3 regions of the Aquabacter sp. DMC10 genome follow, and region 2 is predicted to be linked to each of the others. Evidence: predicted binding sites of a transcription regulator. Region 2 holds the regulator's gene; each other region holds the start of a gene.

Region 1 (6,780 bases), on a different contig from region 2:
CATTGGCGGCTTCGAGGCCTTCCTGCGCTGGCGCCATCCGACCCTCGGCGAATTGCCTGCCGCCGAATTCCTGCCGCTGGCGGAGGAGACCGGCCTCATTCTCGACCTCGGCCTGTTCGCCCTGGAAAAGGCGGCCCGCCAGCTCGGCCAATGGCAGCGCCTGGTGCGGGTCGACCCGCCGCTCTTCATGCATGTGAACGTCTCGTCGCGGCAATTGCTGCGGCATGACCTGATCCAGGACCTAAAAGCGGTGCTCGCCCGCAACGTGGTGGCGGCCGGCTCCCTCAAGCTGGAGATCACCGAGGCCCTGGTGATGGAAAACCCCGAATATGCCGCCGTCATGCTGGCGCGCATGCGGGAACTGGGCGCGGGCCTGTGCCTCGATGACTTCGGCACCGGCCAATCGGCGCTGGCCTATCTCCAGCGCTTCCCGTTCGACAGCATCAAGATCGACCAGCGCTTCGTCCGCGACAGTGCCAAGGGTCCAGCCCGGGCGGCGCGTCCCATCATCGTCGGCTCCATCATCGACCTTGCCCACCATCTGGGCATGGACGTGGTGGCAGAAGGCCTGGAGCGGGAGGAAGAGGCCGGGGAGATGACCCATTTCGGGGCCGAATATGCCCAGGGCATCCTGTTCGGCGAGCCGCTGACGGCGGAAGAGTGCCGCGCCCTGTTCGAGCCAGTGCGCAGCGAGCCGCGCCGCCGCCGCAGCGCCGGCTGATCGGGACGGACGGGCCGCCCTCAGGCGTGCCCGGCCTCCGAGGAGAGCATGGCCAGGTCGATGCCGAGCTTGCGCAGCGCCAGATCGTATTTGGTCTCGATGCTGGCGCCGAACACCAGGTCAGGGTCGGCCGGGCAATGCAGCCAGCCATTGGCCTGGATCTCGGTCTCCAGCTGCCCCGGCGCCCATCCCGCATAGCCGAGCGCCAGCACCGCATTGGAGGGCCCGCGCCCGCCGGCAATGGCCTTCAGAATGTCCAGCGTGGCCGTCAGGCAGATGCCGCCATCAATGGGCAAGGTCGAGTTTTCGATGAAGAAATCGGCGCTGTGGAGCACAAAGCCCCGCCCGGTTTCCACCGGCCCGCCGCGCAGCACCCGCACATCCCCCACCGTCTTGGGCAGGAGGATGCGTTCGGCGGCGGGCACCACGTCCAGCTGCACCAGGAGGTCGCGGAAATCGATATTGGGGGCGGGCTGGTTCACGACGATCCCCATGGCCCCCTCTTCCGAATGGGCACACAGATAGATCAAGGTCCGGGAGAAGCGCTCATCCTCCATGGAGGGCATGGCGATCAGCATCTTCCCGTCGAGATAGTCCCGCGGGCGGTCAGGCGAGATCATCTTCAAATCGTCCGTCATAAGGGAAAGCCTAGCGCGGAGGGGCGCGTTTGCAAACGCCGAAGCGCCCCGCAACGATCCGGGCATGCCGTTTCGCCGCACCCGTCACGGGAAAGTGCACGTGCCCCCTTTGCATGGCCGGCGGAGCCGCGTTAGGGGCTTGTGCATGACCTTTGCCTCTCCTTTCGCCGCCCGCGGGCTCGGCCTTGCGGTCGCCCTGGTCCTGTCCGCTCCAGCCGCCCAGGCGCTGGAAACGCCCTATGCGCGCACCCAGGGCGCGGAGGTGCGCCTTCTGGCGGGCACGGTGAAGGACGGGACCCTGGAAGCGGGGATCGAGATCCGCCTCGCCCCCGGCTGGAAGACCTATTGGCGCTATCCCGGCGACAGCGGCATACCCCCCCGTTTCGACTGGTCGAACTCCAGCAATGTGGCTGGCGCCCATGTGGCATTCCCCGCGCCCCGCCGCTTCTCCGATGGCGGCGGCGGCTTTTCCATCGGCTACAAGGGGACGGTGACACTGCCCGTGCGGGTGGTGCTCGCCGACCCCGCCAGGGCCACCCGCATGGACTTGTCCCTGGACTTTGCGGTCTGCGACGCCTTGTGCGTGCCGGCCCATGTGCAGGTCTCCCTCGACGTTCCGGCGGGGGGAAGCGACGAGCCCTCCCTGGCCGCCGCGGCGGACGCGCTGCCGGTGAAGGTGCCGCTCGGCGCCCCCGGCCCGCTCGGCATCGAGGCGGTATCGGTGGATACCGGCCAGACCCCGCCGGTGGTGGTGGTCAAGGCGCGCGGCGGCGCCAAGGCGGACCTGTTTGCCGAGGGTCCCACGGAAGCCTGGGCCTTGCCTTTGCCGAGCCGGGAAGAGGCGGGCAGCGGCGCGCTGATCTTCCGCTTCGCCCTGGACGGCCTGCCCAAGGATGCCGCCTGGCCCGAGGCCCGGCTGCGCCTGACCTTGTCCGACCAGGGCAAGGCCATCGAAACCGAGGCTGCGCTCCCGCGACCCTGAAGCCGCCTGGCGCCCGCCTGAGGCCTCCCAGACCGGGGGGGCGTGCCCCCCCGCCGGGCCAGGCGGGGCATGCCGCGCGGGGACCGGATCGCGGGCGGCTCCAACCGACCGTGGTACAGCCCGGCGCCCACGATCTGCGCTTTCCTCCTCCGTAAATGTCCCTATCCTGCGCGCGGCGCGCGCGGCCCATCCGCCGCGCGGCATACCGTCCGGCCACGCAGGACCGGAGACCCATCAGCGGAGCAAGAAATGCCCATCCAAGTTGGCGACACCCTCCCGTCCGTGACTTTCCGCGTCGGCACCGAAGACGGGCCGGTGCCGAAGACCACCGAGGAAATCTTCAAGGGCAAGCGCGTGGTGCTGTTCGCGGTGCCCGGCGCCTTCACTCCCACCTGCCATAAGAATCACCTGCCGGGCTACGTGGCGCGCGCCGGCGAGATCAAGGCCAAGGGCATCGACACCATCGCCGTGGTGGCGGTGAATGATCCCTTCGTCATGAGCGCCTGGGAAAAGGCCTCCGGCGCCGACGGCAAGGTGCTGTTCCTCTCGGATGGCAATGCCGACTTCGCCAAGGCCATCGACCTGACGTTCGACGGCGGCATGGCCGGCCTCGGCATCCGCGCCAAGCGCTTCTCCATGCTGGTGGAAGACGGCGTGGTGAAGGCGCTCAATGTGGAGGACGTGCCCTCCAAGGCGGACGTGTCCAGCGCCCAGACCATGCTCGACCAGATTTGATCGCGCCTGCGTCCGCCGGTTTCCGCCGGCGGGCGCTCGCCTCTCCCGTCAGGCGATGATGTCGGGGAACAGCTGGTCCTCCAGGTGGCTGATCTTGTCCTTGAGCTGGAGCTTGCGCTTCTTCAGCCGTTGGATCTGAAGGACATCCGAGCCCGCCACGGCGGTCAGGGCGTCGATGGCCACATCCAGGTCGCGATGCTCCTGCCGCAGACGCTCCAGCAGCAGCTTAAGATCCCGTTCCTCGTCACTGGTCATGCAAGAATCCGCCGCGCCCGGAAAAGGCTGTCCCTTGCGAATATCGCACGGGGACGCGCGCCTGCAAGACCGACGGCGCCGCACGGATCCCCCGCGCGCCCGGGTTTGCTGCAGCGCGGCATAAGAGGGGCATCGACTCTTCGCCGCCTCCATGACAGACTGATGTCCGTTGCAGACAGGGAGAGACGAAAGCATGTCCGTCCAGTCGCACATTGCAGAGCTTGAACGTCGTCACGCAGCTCTCGACACGGAACTCAGCCGAGAACTCCAGCGCCCGGCCACTGATCCGACGCGGATCGCCGAACTGAAGCGCAAGAAGCTGGTGCTCAAGGACCAGATTACTCGGCTGAGAGGCAACAGCACCGTACATTGACGCACCCTCACTTGCGTTCCGGCTGAAAGGACTTTTCGCGATGCTGGCGGAAGCGCCTGCATCGTGAGAAGCGAAACCGGAGCGGATGTCGGGGCTCACTTCCACCGAAATCCGGCGGCATACGGGGCAAGTCCTGCAACACCTTCGCCCCGCGGACCGCTGGATCTGGTCGGAAGTTTGCGCGCGAGTGTTCCATCCGTGCCCAAATCCCTTTAATCGGGCGCCATGGCTCCTCCGCTCATCCAGCTTCAGGACATCCACCTGCGCTTCGGCGCGACCCCTCTGCTCGACGGCGCGGACCTTGCGGTCTCGCCGGAAGACAGATTGTGCCTCGTCGGGCGCAATGGCTCCGGCAAGTCCACCTTGCTGAAAGTGGCCGCTGGCCTCATCGAGCCTGATTCGGGGACGCGCTTCTTCCAGCCGGGCGCCACGGTGCGCTATCTGCCGCAGGAGCCGGACTTTTCCGGCGTTGCGACTACGCTGGCCTATGTGGAAGCCGGCCTCGGGCCGGGCGATGACCTCTATCGCGCCCGGTACCTGCTTGAGCAATTGGGCCTCACCGGCGAGGAAGAGCCCGGCCGCCTGTCCGGCGGCGAGGCGCGGCGCGCGGCGCTTGCCCGCGTGCTGGCGCCAGAGCCCGACGTGCTCCTCCTGGACGAGCCCACCAACCATCTGGACCTGCCGGCCATCGAATGGCTGGAAAGCGAATTGAAGTCGCTGCGTTCAGCGCTTGTGATTATCAGCCATGACCGCCGCTTCCTGGAAACCCTGTCCCGGGCCACGGTCTGGCTTGACCGGGGCTCCACCCGGCGCCTTGACCAGGGCTTCGGCAAGTTCGAGGCCTGGCGCGACGACGTGCTGGAGCAGGAAGAAGTCGACCGCCACAAGCTGGACCGGAAGATCGTCGCCGAGCTGGACTGGCTGCGCTATGGCGTCACAGCCCGGCGCAAGCGCAATGTCCGCCGCCTCGGCGAGTTGCACTCCATGCGCAAGGACCGGCGCGAGGAACGCCGCTCCCAGGGCAATGTGAAGATCACGGTCAGCGAGGCGGATGCCTCCGGCAAGCTGGTGATCGAGGCCAAGGGCATTTCCAAGACCTTCGGCGACGTGCCGGTGGTGAAGGAGTTCTCCACCCGCATCCTGCGCGGCGACCGGGTCGGCATCGTCGGTCCCAATGGCGCCGGCAAGACCACGCTTCTGAAAATGCTGATCGGCGACCTGAAGCCGGATACCGGCTCGGTGAAGCTCGGCGCCAATCTGGACATCGTCTCCCTCGACCAGCGCCGCACCGCCCTCGACCCCGACGCCACCTTGCGCGACGCCTTGACCGGCGGCGGTTCCGACCAGGTGATGGTGGGGGGCGTGCCCAAGCACGTGATGGGCTATCTGAAGGACTTCCTGTTCACGCCCGAACAGGCCAACTCCCCCTTGCGGGTGCTCTCGGGCGGGGAACGCGCCCGCCTCATGCTCGCGCGCGCGCTCGCCTTGCCCTCCAACATGCTGGTGCTGGACGAGCCCACCAACGATCTCGACCTTGAAACCCTCGATCTGCTCCAGGAGATGGTGGCCGACTATCCCGGCACCGTGCTCCTGGTCAGCCACGACCGCGACTTCCTGGATCGCACGGTGTCCTCCATCATCGTGGCCGAGGGCGAAGGCGTCTTCCGCGAATATGCCGGCGGCTATTCGGACATGGTGACCCAGCGCGGCCGGGGCGTGGAGACCAAGGGCAAGAGCGAGGGCAAGAGCGAAGGCCGCCCCGCCACCAAGGGCGAGCCGCGGGGGGAAAAGTCAGCACCCCGGCCGGAGGCGGACAAGAAGCGCCGCCTGACCTTCCACGAGCAGCACGCCCTGAAAACCCTGCCCCAGACCATGGAAAAGCTGCAGGCCGAGATCACCAGGCTCGGCGCCCTGCTGGCCGATCCCCAGCTCTATGCCAAGGACCCGGCCAAGTTCGAGCGCACCTCGAATGCCCTGGCCAAGGCACAGGGCGAACTGGACGCGGCCGAGGAGGAATGGCTGCGCCTGGAGATCCTGCGCGAGGAAGCTGGCGGCTGAACCGGGGCCGCCAGCCTCAGTCGGCGGGGCCGACCTCCTGGAGCGGGCGCTGCGCGGAATAGTCCTGAAGCCAGGTCAGCAGATCCGGCAAGGCCATGGCGCGCGCGTAAAGATAGCCCTGCGCCACGTCGCAGCCGATGGTGCGCAGGAGCGATTCCTGCGCCTCCGTCTCCACCCCTTCCGCGGTGACCTCCAGCGCCAGCTCCCGTCCGAGGCGCACGATCGCCTCGGCGATGCGGGCCTCACTGGTGTTGGGGCGCAGCCCCTCCAGGAAGGAGCGGTCGATCTTCACGCCCGTCACCGGCAGCCGCCGCAGATAGGCAAGGCTGGAATGGCCGGTCCCGAAATCGTCCACCGACACGGCAACGCCCAGGGACCGGATGCGGCGCAAGGCATCAATGGCGCGGGAGGTGTCGGCCATGATGGTGGATTCGGTGAGCTCCACCTCCAGATCGCCGGCACCGGCACCGCTCGCCGCCAGGATGTCGCGGATGCGGTCGGGCAGGGACCCGTCCGAGAATTGATGGGCCGAGACATTCACCGAGAGGCGACCGCTGACCAGCCCGCGCGCCCGCAGGTCGACGATGTCGCGGCACACCCGGTGCAGCGCGAAGTCGCCCAGGGCGTGGATGAGGTGGGAGGTTTCCGCCACCGGGATGAAGAAGTCCGGCATGGCCAAGTGCCCATCGGGCATGCGCCAGCGCATCAGCCCCTCAAAGCCCCGCACCCGCCGGGTCTTGAGATCGATCTTGGGCTGGTAGTGGATTTCCAACTCGTCCTGCGCCACCGCCCGGTGCAGGGCGGTCTCGATCTCCATGAGGTGACCGGCCCGGCGGGAGAGGGAGGGAATGAAGAAGCGGAAGGTGCCGCCCCCCGCCGACTTGGCCAGGGACAAAGCCAGGTCCGAGCGCAGCGAGATGGTGGCGGCGTCGCCGCCGTCGGCGGGGAAACAGGCGATGCCGAGGCTCGCCCCAAGGCGCAGATCGCGCCCCTCCACGGCGAAGGGTCGCGCCATCTC
Region 2 (6,780 bases):
GATCGATGTCGGAGTCGGCGAAATGCGGCGGGAACGGAGTCGGATCCGGCTGAGCCGGCCTGATCCGGGAACTCTGGGTCCATCTTAAAAGTGGGGACGGGTGCGGGCTTTTGCCGTGCGCACGTCTCTTGGAGGAGAACGATGAGCTGGAACGACGAGCGCGTCGAACTCTTGAAAAAGCTCTGGAGCGAAGGCCTCTCCGCGAGCCAGATTGCAAGCGAATTGGGCGGGATCACCCGCAATGCGGTCATCGGCAAGGTGCACCGCCTCGGCCTGTCCGGCCGCACCAAGAGCGTCGCCGCGCCCGCGCGACCGCGCAAGGCGTCGCGTCCTGAGACGCCGGCCCCGCAGCAGCGCCCCGCCAGTGCGCCCCAGCGCCCGGCCACCCACGGCAACACGGCCCTCGCGCAGTTGCCCGAGGAAGAGTTCGAGCCCGCACCTGCCCCGGCCCCCGTGGTGGCGGACAATGTGGTGTCCATGTCGCAGCGCTGCACCATCATGAACCTGACAGAAGCCACCTGCCGCTGGCCCATCGGCGAGCCGGGGACGGAAGGCTTTTATTTCTGCGGCGGCCGCAGCGTGACCGGCCTGCCCTATTGCACCACCCATGCGCGCCTGGCCTATCAGCCGGTTCAAGATCGCCGGCGTGACCGGCGCCTCGCCTATCTGTGAGGCCCGTGCGCGGGTGCACCCGCGCCCGAGCGCAGTTCCGCGCGAAGCGGTTTGGCGTTTCGATGAAACGCTGAAAAGCTGAAGCGCTCTAAGATGAACGAAAACGGCCGGCCTCCCATGCGGAGCGCCGGCCGTTTTCGTTCACGCCGCGCGCACCGCGCTCCAGCAGCCGCCCCTCCAAACGAAAACGCCCGGCGCATCGGCCGGGCGTCGGGACAAGCTGCGTGTCCTGGTGCTTACTCGTTGATAGAGGCACCGGAGGCCTTCACCACCGGGGTCCACTTGGCCAGCTCCGCCTTCACATGGGCATCCAGCTCGGCCGGGGTCGAGCCCACCGAGACCGCGCTGAGATCGGCGAGCTTGGCCTTCACCGCCGGGTCCGCCACCGCCTCGATGCAGGCCTTGGCCAGCTTGTCGATGATGGCCGTGGGGGTGCCCGCCGGCGCGAAGATGGCGTTCCAGGAATAGGTCTCATAGCCTGGCAAGCCGGATTCCGAGACGGTCGGCAGGTCAGGAGCGGCGGGCGAGCGATCCTTGGTGGTGACGGCAATGCCCACCACGTCGCCCTTGCGGATGGCGCCGATGGACGAGGGCAGATTGTCGAACATGATCTTCACCTGGCCGGACAGCAGGTCCACCTTGGCCGGGCCCGCGCCCTTGTAGGGGACATGGACCATCTTCACGCCCGCCATGCTCTCGAACAGGGCCCCGGAGAGGTGGAGAGGCGTGCCGACGCCGGACGAGGCATATTCATACTTGTCCGGGTTGGCCTTCAGCAGCGCGATCAGTTCGGCCGTGGTCTTCACGTTGAGCGAAGGGTGGACCACCACCACGTTCGGCACGTTCACCAGCAGGGAGACCGGCGCGAAGTCCTTCACCGGGTCATAGGGCATCTTGGTGTAGAGCGCGGGGTTGATGGCGTGGGTCGCCACCGTGCCCATGAGGATGGTGTAACCATCCGGCGGCGCCTTGGCGACGGCGGCGGCGCCGGCATTGCCGCCCGCACCGGCCCGGTTTTCCACCACCACGGGCTGCTTGAGGATCTCACCCATCTTGGCCGCCACGATGCGGGCGACGATGTCGGTGGAACCGCCGGCGGCGAAGGGCACCACCATGCGGATGGGCCGGTTGGGGAAGTCCTCCTGCGCCATGGCGGTGCCCGTGAAGGCGGCCGTGGCCAAAGCGAGGACTGCAAGCAGGCGTTTCATCAGGCGCTCTCCTCTTGTGCGTTCCGGTACGGCTGCGCCGCACCGCCTTCCCCTCCCCCTGGACCACGGGACACAAGGGTGGAGCGGATATTGGACGAATTGCGCGGCGAGGCAAAGGCCATGCGCGGCGCGAATTCTGCACCTGGATACCCTCCGCACATGACTTTAGGTTAAGGCGCACCCTCGCCTGTCGGCCTCTTCCGGGCGTTGAAAAAAGAAGGGCCCGGCCGGCGGAGATCATCCGCCGGCCGGGCCTTGGATCCGTTGGCGCCTCAATGGGAGCGCGCGAACATCTCATTGAAGGAATAGCCCGCGCCGCGCACGGTGCGGATCGGGTCCATCTGGCGGCCGCGATTGATCGCCTTGCGCAGCCGTCCCACATGGACGTCGACGGTGCGCTCGTCGATATAGACGTCCTGCCCCCACACGCCGTCCAACAACTGTTCCCGCGAGAACACTCGGCCGGGGCTCTGCATCAGGAATTCCAGCAACCGGAACTCGGTGGGGCCGAGATGAATCTCACGGCCCGCCCGGTGCACCCGATGCGTTTCGCGGTCGAGCTCAATGTCCCCCGCCCGCAGCAAGGTCGCCACATGCTCGGGCTTGGCCCGCCGCAGCAGCGCCCGCACGCGGGCGAGCAGTTCCGGCACCGAGAAGGGCTTGACCACATAGTCGTCCGCCCCGGTGGCAAGCCCGCGCACCCGTTCCGTCTCCTCGCCGCGCGCGGTGAGCATGATGACGGGGAGGCGCTCGGTCTCCGCCCGCGTGCGCAGGCGCCGGCACAGCTCGATGCCGGACAGGCCCGGCAGCATCCAGTCCAGGATGACGAGGTCGGGAACCGCCTCTCTCAGGCGGGTCTCCGCCTCGTCGCCGCGCCCCACATTGTCCACCGCATAGCCTTCCGACTCCAGATTGTACCGAAGCAGCAGGCTAAGCGGTTCTTCGTCCTCGATAATCAAGATACGCGCGGGCACGGAGGATCATCCCTGAAGGCTGTGACCCGGGAAGGTAACGGCGGTCTCGCTGGAGCGGTCGGCCTTGGGACGCTCGTCGGAGAGCATCTGTCCGGTGACCATGTAATAGACGGTCTCCGCCACGTTGGTGGCGTGGTCGCCGATGCGCTCGATGTTCTTGGCGCAGAACAGAAGATGCGTGCACACCGAGATGTTGCGCGGATCTTCCATCATATAGGTGAGCAGCTCGCGGAACAGCGAGGTGTACATGGTGTCGACAACGCTGTCGCGGCCCCACACCTCGATGGCCTTGGCCTCATCCTTGCCGGCATAGGCGTCGAGCACCTCCTTCAGCTGCTCGAGCACCAGGTCGGACATGTGCTCCACGCCGCGCACCAGCTTCTGCGGGTGGTACTCGCCCTCGATGGCCAGGACGCGCTTGCCCACGTTCTTGGCGAGGTCGCCGATGCGCTCCAGGTCCGAGGCGATGCGGATGGCCGCCACCAGCTCGCGCAGGTCGGTGGCCACCGGCTGACGCTTGGCGATGACGAGGATGACCTTTTCCTCGATCTCGCGCTGCATGTGATCGACACTGGCGTCGAGCAGGATGACCTTCTGCCCCGACGCGGTGTCGCGGCGGATGAGGGCATTGACGGAATCCGCCACCAGACGCTCGGCCTGGCCGCCCATTTCGACCACCTTGCGGCCGATCTCTTTCAGTTCGGCGTCGAAGGCCGATACGATATGCTCGGGCATCGTGTTCACCCCTGCAGGCTCAGCCGAAGCGGCCGGTGATATAGTCACGCGTCTTGATCTGCCGCGGATTGGTGAAGATCACGTCGGACGGGCCGACCTCCACCAGTTCGCCCAGATAGAAGAAGGCGGTGATGTCCGCGCAGCGGGCCGCCTGTTGCATATTGTGCGTCACGATGACGATGGTGAAGTCCTGCTTCAGCTCGTCGATCAGGTCTTCGATCTTCGAGGTGGAGATGGGGTCGAGCGCAGAGGTGGGCTCGTCCAGCAGGATGACCTCGGGCTGCACCGCGATGGTGCGGGCGATGCACAGGCGCTGCTGCTGGCCGCCGGACATGCCGAGCGCCGAGGTGTGCAGGCGATCCTTGGTCTCGTCCCAGATGGCCGCCTTGCGCAGGCAGCTCTCGACGCGATCGTCCATCTGCGACTTGTTCAGCCGCTCGTGCAGGCGCACGCCGAAGGCGATGTTGTCATAGATGGACATGGGGAAGGGCGTGGGCTTCTGGAACACCATGCCGATGCGGGTGCGCACGATGGTGGGGTCCAGCTCCTTGCCGACCACATTGACGCCGTCGAACAGCACCTGACCCTCGGCGCGCTGGCCGGGATAAAGGTCATACATGCGGTTGAAGACACGCAGCAGCGTGGACTTGCCGCAGCCCGACGGGCCGATCATGGCCGTCACGCGCTTCTCGGGGATGTCGAAGTTGATGTTCTTCAGGGCATGGTTCTGCCCGTAATAGAAATTCAGCTTGTCCACCTTGATCTTGGTGGGCGCCGCCAGGGCGTCGGGCTTGGCGGAGACGGAAGCGGCGATGTTGAAATTGGGGTCCACGGCGGAAGTCATGTGCGGCCTCTTGGATCTCTGAGCGCCGGCTGCGTCGGCCCGGCTTTGGATCACTGAGTGCCGGGCCCCATGGCCCGGCTGGGTGTGTCTTAGGGCCGGGCCTCGCGCCCGGCTGGATCGCGCGCGGCGATCCGGGAAAGGGGGTCCGGGCGCCTTACTTGGTGCGGGCCAGGAAGAACCGGGAGGCGATGTTCAGCAACAGCACGCCCACGGTGATCAGCAGCGCCCCCGCCCAGGCCAGCGCGACCCAGTCATCGAACGGGCTGCCGGCATATTGGTAGATGGCGATGGGCAGGCTGGCCATGGGCTTGGACATGTCCAGCGACCAGGAATTGTTGCCCAGCGAGGTGAAAAGCAGCGGCGCCGTCTCGCCCGCCGCGCGGGCGATGGCCAGCAGGATGCCGGTGACGATGCCGGCCCGCGCGGCGCGCCAGGTCACCATCATGACCACCTTCCACTGGGGCGCCCCGAGAGCGAAGGCCGCCTCGCGCAGGCCCACCGGCACCAGGTTCAGCATGTCCTCGGTGGTGCGCACCACCACCGGGATCACCAGGATGGCGAGCGCAATGGAGCCGGCCCAGCCGGAGAAGCCGCCGAACGGCACCACCAGGAGCTGATAGATGAACAGGCCCACCAGGATAGACGGCGCCGACAGGAGAATGTCGTTCACGAAGCGGGTGGCAGAGGCGATCTTGGTGCCCTTGCCGTTCTCCGCCAGGAAGGTGCCGGCGAAGATGCCGATGGGTCCGCCAATGGCGAGCGCCACCGCCACCTGGATCAGCGATCCGACGATAGCGTTCAAGAGGCCGCCGTTCTGGCCGGGCGGCATGGTGATGCGGGTGAAGACATTGGTCCCCAGAGCCGGCAGGCCCTTGGAGATCAGCGTCCAGAGAATCCAGGCCAGAAGGAAGATGGCGAAGGCGGCAAATCCGACGGAAATGGCCTTGACCACATTGTCCTTGGCGCGACGGGCGGCAAGCGATGCCATGATGGAGAGCCTCCCGGATCAGTCGAGGCGCGAGCGCACGAGGGCGCGCGACACGGCGAGAACGATGAAGGAGATCACGAACAGGATGAATCCCAGCTGAAGCAGGGAGGTCAGCTTCAGCGAGCCGTTGGCGGCTTCGGGAAACTCGTTCGCGATGGTGGAGGCGATGGTGGCGCCCGGCGCAAACAACGAGGCCGACAGTCGGGTCGCATTGCCGATGACGAAGGTGACGGCCATGGTCTCGCCCAGGGCGCGGCCAAGACCCAGCATCACCGCGCCCACCATGGCGGTGCGGCCATAGGGGACGGAGACGTTCTTATAGACTTCATAGGTGGTGCAGCCGACGCCGTAGGCGGATTCCTTGAGCATGGGCGGCACGGATTCCAGCGTCTCCACGAACATGGCGGTGATGAAGGGCACGATCATGATCGCCAGGATCAGGCCGGCGGTGAGCATGCCCGAGCCGAGCGGAGGCCCCTGGAAGAGCGCGCCGAGGACCGGGATCGGGCCAAGCCACTCGATGAGCGGCGGCTGCACATAGGCGCCGATCAGTGGGACAATGACGAAGAAGCCCCACATGCCGTAGATGATGGAGGGCACCGCCGCCAGCAGCTGGACCGCCACGCCGATGGGGCGCTTGAGGCTCTGCGGCGCGATCTCGGTGAGGAAGAAGGCGATGCCGAAGGACAAGGGCAGCGCCACCACCACGGCGATCACCGCGCTCAGCAGCGTGCCATAGATCATGACCAGCGCGCCGAACTTCTGGGTCACCGGGTTCCAGTTGGCGCTCCAGATGAAGTCAAGGCCGAAGGCCTGAAGGGCGGGCAGGCCACCCTTGAAGAGCTGGGCGATGATCAGCCCCAGCAGCAGCAGCACAAGCATGCCGCACGCCCAGAGGATGCCGACGAAAACCGCATCCGCCAGCGCGCCGCGCGGCTTCGCCTTGTCGATGGGCGTGAGCGCCCCCGCCTTTACCTGTTCGATCGTTGCGTCCATTGCCCGCTCATCCCCAGTAGCGCCCGCCACGCCGGCTGCGTGGCTCTCAAGTGTTCCGCGCGAACCGGTCGCGCACGGCCGAACATCGTCTTGCCAGGGGACACGGCCTCAACCCGTCACGGGGGAGGACGCGCCGTGTCCCTGGTGTCTCGCCAGGCCTGGCCATCGGCTCCGCACGCTCCGCGGCACGCGTCCTGGCTTCAGGCGGCAAGGGTTTTGTCGGTTCCTCCGGGACCGGTGGTCCCGGCATCACAAGGTCCGGGCGCCAGCGCCCGGATCGGTCTGCAGGTCCCGCCGCGCAGGAGCACGGCGGGATCGATCCGTGGGGATCAGAGGACGGGCTTGCCGTCCGCAGTCTTCACT
Region 3 (6,780 bases), on a different contig from region 2:
CTTCGGCAAGGGCTCCGTGCGCATCGACGGCCGCAAGCTGCACCCCATGTATCTGTTCCGCGTGAAGACGCCGGCGGAATCCAAGGGGCCGTGGGACCTCTATATGAAGATCGGCGAGACCCCCGCCGACCAGGCGTTCAAGCCGCTCGATCCGGCCTGCTCCCTCGTGAAGCCGAACTGATCGCGGCGGCCCCAAGACCGAACACAGGCACGGCCGGGGGCAGCGGGCCCCGGCCGAAGGCCTCGCACCTCCCGACCCCGCACCCTCTCAGGAGCAGATCATGGTCGCCATCACCCCCGGCCTTGCCGGTGAGGACAAGCTTGCCCCCACCGATTCCCGTTATGTGGACGTGGCGAGCCTCCCCTGGAAGCCCACGCCCACCAAGGGCATCGACATGAAGATCCTCCTCATCGACGAGGAGACCGGCCTGATGACCGCGCTGTTCCGCTGGGAGCCGGGCACCGTGCTGCCGCGCCACGAGCATGTGGAGATCGAGCAGACCTACGTGCTGGAGGGCAGCATCGTGGATGGCGAGGGCGAGGCGCTGGCGGGCAATTATGTCTGGCGTCCGGCGGGCAACCAGCATGTGGCCCGCTCCCCCCATGGCGCCCTCGTCCTGTCCATGTTCCTGCGTCCCAACAAGTTCCTGGACGGCGATCTGGCGGGGCAGGAATTGAAATAGGCCTGACCGGCCGGGGCGGGCACCTGTCCGCGCCCCGGCCTTGCGCGCGCGCACCAGGGGAGGACCGGGTATGATCGTGGAAGAGCGGATCTATGTGCTGCACACCCACGCGGTGATGGCGGATTATCTGCGGATCTACAGCACGGAGGGCCTGCCGCTTCAGAAGGAGATCCTGGGCGGCTTCCTCGGCTATTTCACAACGGAGTTCGGCACGCAGAATCAACTGGTTCATTTCTGGGCCTATGACACGCTGGAGGAGCGCCGCATCCGCCGCGAGCGGTTGACCCAACAGCCGGGCTGGCAGGCCTGCCTCGCCCAGATCCGCCCGATGATTATGACCATGGAGAACCGCATCCTGGTGCCCACCGCCTTCTCCCCCTGTCCCGGTGCGCGCTCCGACCCTGCCTGACCTCGGAGCGCGATCCGGCCGGATGGCACCGCCTGCGGTTCCATCTCGTCCGTCACTCGCTCTCTCACGTATTGGATAGAGACGGATTCACCCCTCCCATTGTATCTCCGAAGCGATTCAATGGGAGGGGATCCGGCTCCAGGTCCGTCAAGGTTCAATCGCCGCCGACCCCCGGGGCGGGGCAGCCTGAATTTGACCTTGCGCGCCACCATGGCGCCGGGCCCTCGGCGTGGCGGGCTGGTCGCTCTCCTCAGGCGTCCGGCGGTCACACAGCCGTCACCGGGCGGGGCGTTAACTTGGGCGTGACATCAGCGCCGCGCACAACTTTCGCGCGGACGTGATGGTTCAGGTCCGGGAGAAGCCAATGACGCGCATGACGGGTCTCTTGGTGGCAGGCCTCGCGCTGCTGTCTGGTGTGGCGCAGGCGGGAGAGTTGACGGTCTATACTGCGCTGGAGGCCGATCTCCTGCCGGTCTACAAGAAGAGCTTCGAGGAAAAGAACCCCGGCGTCAGCATTCGCTGGGTCCGCGACTCGACCGGCATCATCACCGCCAAGCTGCTCGCGGAGAAGGACAATCCGCAGGCGGACGTGGTGCTCGGCACCGCCGCTACCTCGCTGCAACTGCTGGACGCGGAAGGCATGCTGGAGGGCTATGCGCCCAAGGGCCTCGACAAGATCGACCCGCGCTTCGTCTCCAAGGACACCCCGCCCACCTGGGTGGGCACCAATGCCTGGGCGGCGGCGCTGTGCGTCAATACGGTGGAGATGAAGAAGCGGGACCTGCCCATTCCCACCTCCTGGGCGGACCTCATCAAGCCGGAATACAAGGGCCTCATCGTGATGCCCAATCCGGCGTCCTCCGGCACCGGCTTCCTGGATGTGTCCAGCTGGCTGCAGATGTGGGGCGACCAGAAGGGCTGGGCCTATATGGACGCCCTGCACCACAACATCGCCACCTACACCCATTCCGGCTCCAAGCCCTGCACGCTGGCCGCGTCCGGCGAATATCCCATCGGCATCTCCTTCGAGTTCCGCGCCGCCCGCGTCATCAACCAGGGCGCGCCGGTGGTGGCCGTGGTGCCGACCGAAGGCGTCGGCTGGGACGTGGAGGCCTCGGCCATCGTCAAGGGCACGCCCAATGAGGCCGATGCCAAGAAGCTGATCGACTGGGCCGTCTCCGACGATGCCATGAAGATCTACGCCAAGAACTACGCCATCCTGGGCAATCCCGCCCTGGAAGAGGCCATCAAGAACGTGCCGGCGGACATCAAGGCCAAGCTCATCAAGAACGACTTTGAATGGGCCGCCTCCCATCGCGCCGCCATCCTCGAAGAGTGGCAGAAGCGCTTCGGCAGCAAGTCCGAGCCCAAGGGCTGAGACGAAGGGCTGAGCCAGCCCTTTTGTCCGGCGCGCCGCGTCCGGCACGTCGGCAGCGGGCCATGGAAGCTTGGCCGTGGCAACCCGGCCATGGAAACCCGGCCATCGCAAGCGGGCCATCGCAAGGGAACCGCCGGAGGCATGGCCCATGCGGCAGCCTTCGACGGGGGGATCAGGGCAGCCCGGGCCGCAGGGGGGCCGGCGTTGCAGAGCGAGGGGCTTCCATATGACTGAGCATGCCGTCGAGCTGGCGCTGGCTGCCCTTGAGCCGCCCGCGCGCTCGCCCTATCTGGTGGTGGAGAATGTCACCAAGCGGTTCAAGGACTTCGTGGCGCTGAAGGGCGTCTCGCTGGAGGTCGGAGAAGGCGAGTTCGTGTGCTTTCTCGGCCCGTCCGGATGCGGCAAGACCACCTTGCTGCGCGCTATTGCCGGCCTCGACATCCAATCCTCGGGCACCATCCATCAGGCCGGGCAGGACATTTCCGCCTTGCCCCCGGAGGAGCGCGACTTCGGCATCGTGTTCCAGTCCTATGCCCTCTTCCCCAACCTCACGCTGCGCCAGAACATCGCCTTCGGCCTGGAAAACCGGCGCATGCCGCGCGCCGCCATCACGGCGCGGGTGGAGGAATTGCTCGACCTGGTCGGGCTGAGGGAGCACGGCCACAAATATCCCTCGCAGATTTCCGGCGGCCAGCAGCAGCGCGTGGCCCTGGCCCGCGCCCTGGCGCCGAGCCCCGGCCTGATCTTGCTGGACGAGCCCTTGAGCGCGCTCGATGCCAAGGTGCGCCTTCATCTGCGCAATGAGCTGAAGCAGCTCCAGGCCCGCCTCGGCGTCACCACCGTCATGGTCACCCACGACCAGGATGAGGCGCTCTCCATGGCGGACCGCGTGGTGGTGATGAATGTGGGCGTGGTGGAGCAGGTGGGCACGCCTGCGGAAATCTATAACAGCCCCGCCACCCGCTTTGTCGCCGATTTCATCGGCGCCATGAACTTCTTTCCGGGCGAGATCGCCAATGGCGGAGAGGTGCATGTGGGCGAGGTCCGGCTGCGGGCCGGCCGCGGCCTGCCGGCAGACGGGGTGCGCGTCACCGCCGCCATCCGCCCGGAGGATGTGCGCATCATCGGCGCCGACCCTCACTCCGACTGGCAGTCCGGCAACCGGGTGGAGATGGTGGTGGAGCATGTGGAATTCCTCGGCTCCCATGTGCGCCTGAGCCTCTCCCATCGGGACTTCCGTCCCGCCCTGCTGGTGGCGCAGTCGTCCCAGGAACTGGTGCGTGCGCTCCAGATCGTTCCCGGCAAGCCGGTCGAGATAAGCCTGCCGTCCGAACGGCTGCGCATATATGAGGACAAGGCCAAGGGCGCGGGAGCACATCATGTCTGATGCCGCCGCCGCCCGCATGACGGCCCTGCCGCCCGCGCCGGCCATCCGCCCCAAGGTGGGGCGCGATGACCGGCTGATGCTGGTCTTCACCTTGATGATCGGCCTTTATTTGGTGGTCAGCCTAGCGCTGCCCATTCTGTTCATGTTGTGGAAGTCCACCGAGGTCCGCGCCTTTCCCTATGAGACGGTGGACGTGCAGGTGGACACCGGCGCGGGCTTCGTGGCCGCCGGCACCCTGGAGGCGCTGGCCCAGAAGCTGGCTCTTGCTCCGCCCATTGACCAGGCCCGCCGCTCCACCTCGCTTACGGCGGCGCAGCTGTTTCCCAAGCGCGCCTTCGATGGCGTGCCGCTGAAGGGGCTGCGCATGCGCCTCACCGGCACCGCCGACGGCACGCTCGATCTGTCCGGCAAGCCGGTGGCGCCTGGGGAATGGGCGGAGGTCTCGGCCCAGGACCTGCGGCGCCTGGTGCTGCGCGCCGGCACCGTGCGCAGCCTCGACAATTACATCGCCTATTTCAGCAATCCCGCGCTGACCCAGTCCATCGTCAACAGCTTCGCGGTGTCGCTGGCCACCACCTTCATCACGGTGCTGCTGGCCTTCGGCTTCGCCTATGCCCTCACGCGCACCTGCATGCCCGCCAAGGGCCTGTTCCGCACCATCGCCATGGTGCCCATCCTGGTGCCTTCGCTGCTGGCGGGCCTGTCGCTGGTCTATCTGTTCGGCAATCAGGGCCTGCTGAAGGAAATGCTGTTCGGCGCCAAGATCTACGGCGCCGGCGGCATCATCGCGGGTTGCGTGTTCTACACCTTCCCCCACGCCTTCCTCATCATCGCGACCGCCCTCGCGGTCTCCGATGCCCGGCTCTATGAGGCGGCGCGGGTGCTGCGCACACCGCCCCGGCGGGCCTTCTTCACCGTGACGCTGCCCGGCGCCCGCTATGGCCTCATCTCGGCGGCCTTCGTGGTGTTCACCCTCACCATCACCGAGTTCGGTGTCCCCAAGGTGGTGGGCGGCGACTTCAACGTGCTCGCGGTGGACATCTACAAGCAGGTGGTGGGCCAGCAGAATTTCGCCATGGGCGCGGTGGTGTCGGTGATCCTGCTCATTCCGGCGGTGGTGGCCTTCTTCGTTGACCGGCTGGTCACCGCCCGCCAGGTGGCCTTGCTCACCGCCCGCGCCGTGCCCTATGCGCCGCAGCGCAATGGCGCACTCGACTGGGCCGCCTTTGCCTTCTGCTGCGTGGTGGCGGGGCTGCTGCTGCTGATCCTGGGCGTCTCGCAATATGCCGCCCTGGTGCGCTTCTGGCCCTATGACCTGTCCATGAGCCTGACTCATTTCGCCTTCGAGGGCGTGGACGGCGGCGGCTGGGGCTCCTACTTCAATTCCCTGCGCCTGGCCTTCTACACTGCGGTCATCGGCACGGTGGTGGTGTTCGTGGGCGCCTATCTGGTGGAGAAGGGGCGGGGTTTCCTGGCGGCGCGGACCGGGCTCCATTTCCTCGCTATGCTGCCCATGGCCATCCCCGGCCTCGTGCTTGGCCTTGCCTACATCTTCTTCTTCAACGACAAGTCCAACCCGCTGAACCCGCTCTACGGCACCATGGCGATCCTGGTGATCTGCACGGTGACCCATTTCTACACGGTCTCGCACCTCACGGCCCTGACCGCGCTGAAGGCCATGGACCGGGAGTTCGAGGCGGTGGCGGCCTCCTTGAAGCAGCCGGTGACGCGTATGTTCACCCGCATCACCATGCCGGTCTGCATGCCCACTGGCCTCGATGTGGCGGCCTATTATTTCGTCAATGCCATGACCACCGTGTCGGCCGTGGTGTTCCTTTATGCGCCTTCCACCACCCTCGCGGCGGTGGCGGCGCTGAACATGGATGATGCCGGGCAGATCCAGTCGGCGGCGGCCATGTGCATGCTCATCTTCTACACCAACCTTGCGGCCCGGGGCGTCCATGCGGTGCTCTCCCGGGGTCTTGCCCGCACCCAGGAATGGCGCGTCCGATGACCTCCAAATATGACCTCGTGGTGGTGGGGGCCGGCATTGTCGGCCTCGCCCATGCGCTCATCGCCACCCGCCGCGGCCTTTCGGTCTGCGTGGTGGACCGGGAGAGCGAGGCCATCGGCGCCTCCGTCCGCAATTTCGGCTTCGTCACCGTCACCGGCCAGCAGGCCGGCGATTGCTGGCGCCGCGCATGGCGCTCCCAGGAAATCTGGCTGGAGGTGGCGCCGGAGGCCGGGATTGTGGTGGAGCATGAGGGCCTCATCGTGGTGGCGCAGCGGCCGGAGGCCCTGGCGGTGCTGGAGGCCTTCCGCGCCACCGACATGGGCGCTGACTGCGAACTCTTCACTGCCGAGCAGACGCGCCGCCATTATGGCGCGGTCCTCAATGACACGCTGCTGGAAGGCGCCCTCTACAGCCCCCATGAGCGGCGGGTGGAAAGCCGCTTCGCCATCCCGAAGCTTGCCCGCTGGCTGGAGGAGGCGAAGGGCGTCACCTTCCGCCGCCGCTGCCATGTGTCGGCGGTGGACGAGGGGCGTGTCCGCACCAGCCAGGGCGAGATCCACGGCGCCCGCGTGGTGGTGTGCACCAATGATGACCTGGTGACCCTCTTCCCGGAGGAGATCGCCGCCTTGGGCATCCAGCGCTGCTGGCTTCAGATGCTCAAGGTCATGCCCGCCGACCCCGGTTTCCGCCTGCCGGCGGCCGTCATGTCCGATCTCTCCCTGGTGCGCTATCTGGGCTATGCGGAACTGCCCGAGGCGGCGGCGCTGCGGGCCCGGCTGGAGCAGGAGCAGCCGCAGGCGCTCGCCAACGGGGTCCATCTCATCGCCGTGCAGGGGGCCGATGGCGGGCTCATCGTGGGCGACAGCCATCATTATGGCTTCAGCCCCTCGCCCTTCTCCTCCGACAGTT

Evidence for each region. Region 2 encodes PhoB, which activates phosphate uptake and scavenging genes when phosphate is short. Its sites were predicted from a motif close to TGTCATNNANCTGTCAT; they were not measured.
Region 1: ACT54L_RS11075 (YdcH family protein) is a predicted target of PhoB. The motif match lies at 3,483-3,499, and genes of this name have one in related genera.
Region 3: ACT54L_RS13370 (putative 2-aminoethylphosphonate ABC transporter substrate-binding protein) is a predicted target of PhoB. The motif match lies at 1,356-1,372, and genes of this name have one in related genera.

Annotation. Positions count from the first base shown of each region.
Region 1 is NZ_JBQUYX010000003.1:531,708-538,487, reverse strand. Features, by position in the region: gene ACT54L_RS11100 (EAL domain-containing protein) at 1-721, shown strand, start outside; gene ACT54L_RS11095 (YqgE/AlgH family protein) at 742-1,341, opposite strand; gene ACT54L_RS11090 (protein-disulfide reductase DsbD domain-containing protein) at 1,505-2,341, shown strand; gene ACT54L_RS11085 (redoxin family protein) at 2,591-3,076, shown strand; gene ACT54L_RS11080 (YdcH family protein) at 3,125-3,331, opposite strand; gene ACT54L_RS11075 (YdcH family protein) at 3,525-3,704, shown strand; gene ACT54L_RS11070 (ABC-F family ATP-binding cassette domain-containing protein) at 3,930-5,762, shown strand; gene ACT54L_RS11065 (putative bifunctional diguanylate cyclase/phosphodiesterase) at 5,779-6,780, opposite strand, start outside.
Region 2 is NZ_JBQUYX010000002.1:805,685-812,464, forward strand. Features, by position in the region: gene ACT54L_RS08460 (GcrA family cell cycle regulator) at 142-672, shown strand; gene ACT54L_RS08465 (Bug family tripartite tricarboxylate transporter substrate binding protein) at 909-1,880, opposite strand; gene phoB (phosphate regulon transcriptional regulator PhoB) at 2,153-2,854, opposite strand; gene phoU (phosphate signaling complex protein PhoU) at 2,861-3,589, opposite strand; gene pstB (phosphate ABC transporter ATP-binding protein PstB) at 3,609-4,433, opposite strand; gene pstA (phosphate ABC transporter permease PstA) at 4,588-5,421, opposite strand; gene pstC (phosphate ABC transporter permease subunit PstC) at 5,440-6,417, opposite strand; gene pstS (phosphate ABC transporter substrate-binding protein PstS) at 6,747-6,780, opposite strand, start outside.
Region 3 is NZ_JBQUYX010000004.1:387,497-394,276, forward strand. Features, by position in the region: gene ACT54L_RS13355 (ABC transporter substrate-binding protein) at 1-181, shown strand, start outside; gene ACT54L_RS13360 (cupin domain-containing protein) at 282-683, shown strand; gene ACT54L_RS13365 (NIPSNAP family protein) at 754-1,092, shown strand; gene ACT54L_RS13370 (putative 2-aminoethylphosphonate ABC transporter substrate-binding protein) at 1,457-2,470, shown strand; gene ACT54L_RS13375 (putative 2-aminoethylphosphonate ABC transporter ATP-binding protein) at 2,697-3,857, shown strand; gene ACT54L_RS13380 (putative 2-aminoethylphosphonate ABC transporter permease subunit) at 3,850-5,871, shown strand; gene ACT54L_RS13385 (TIGR03364 family FAD-dependent oxidoreductase) at 5,868-6,780, shown strand, end outside.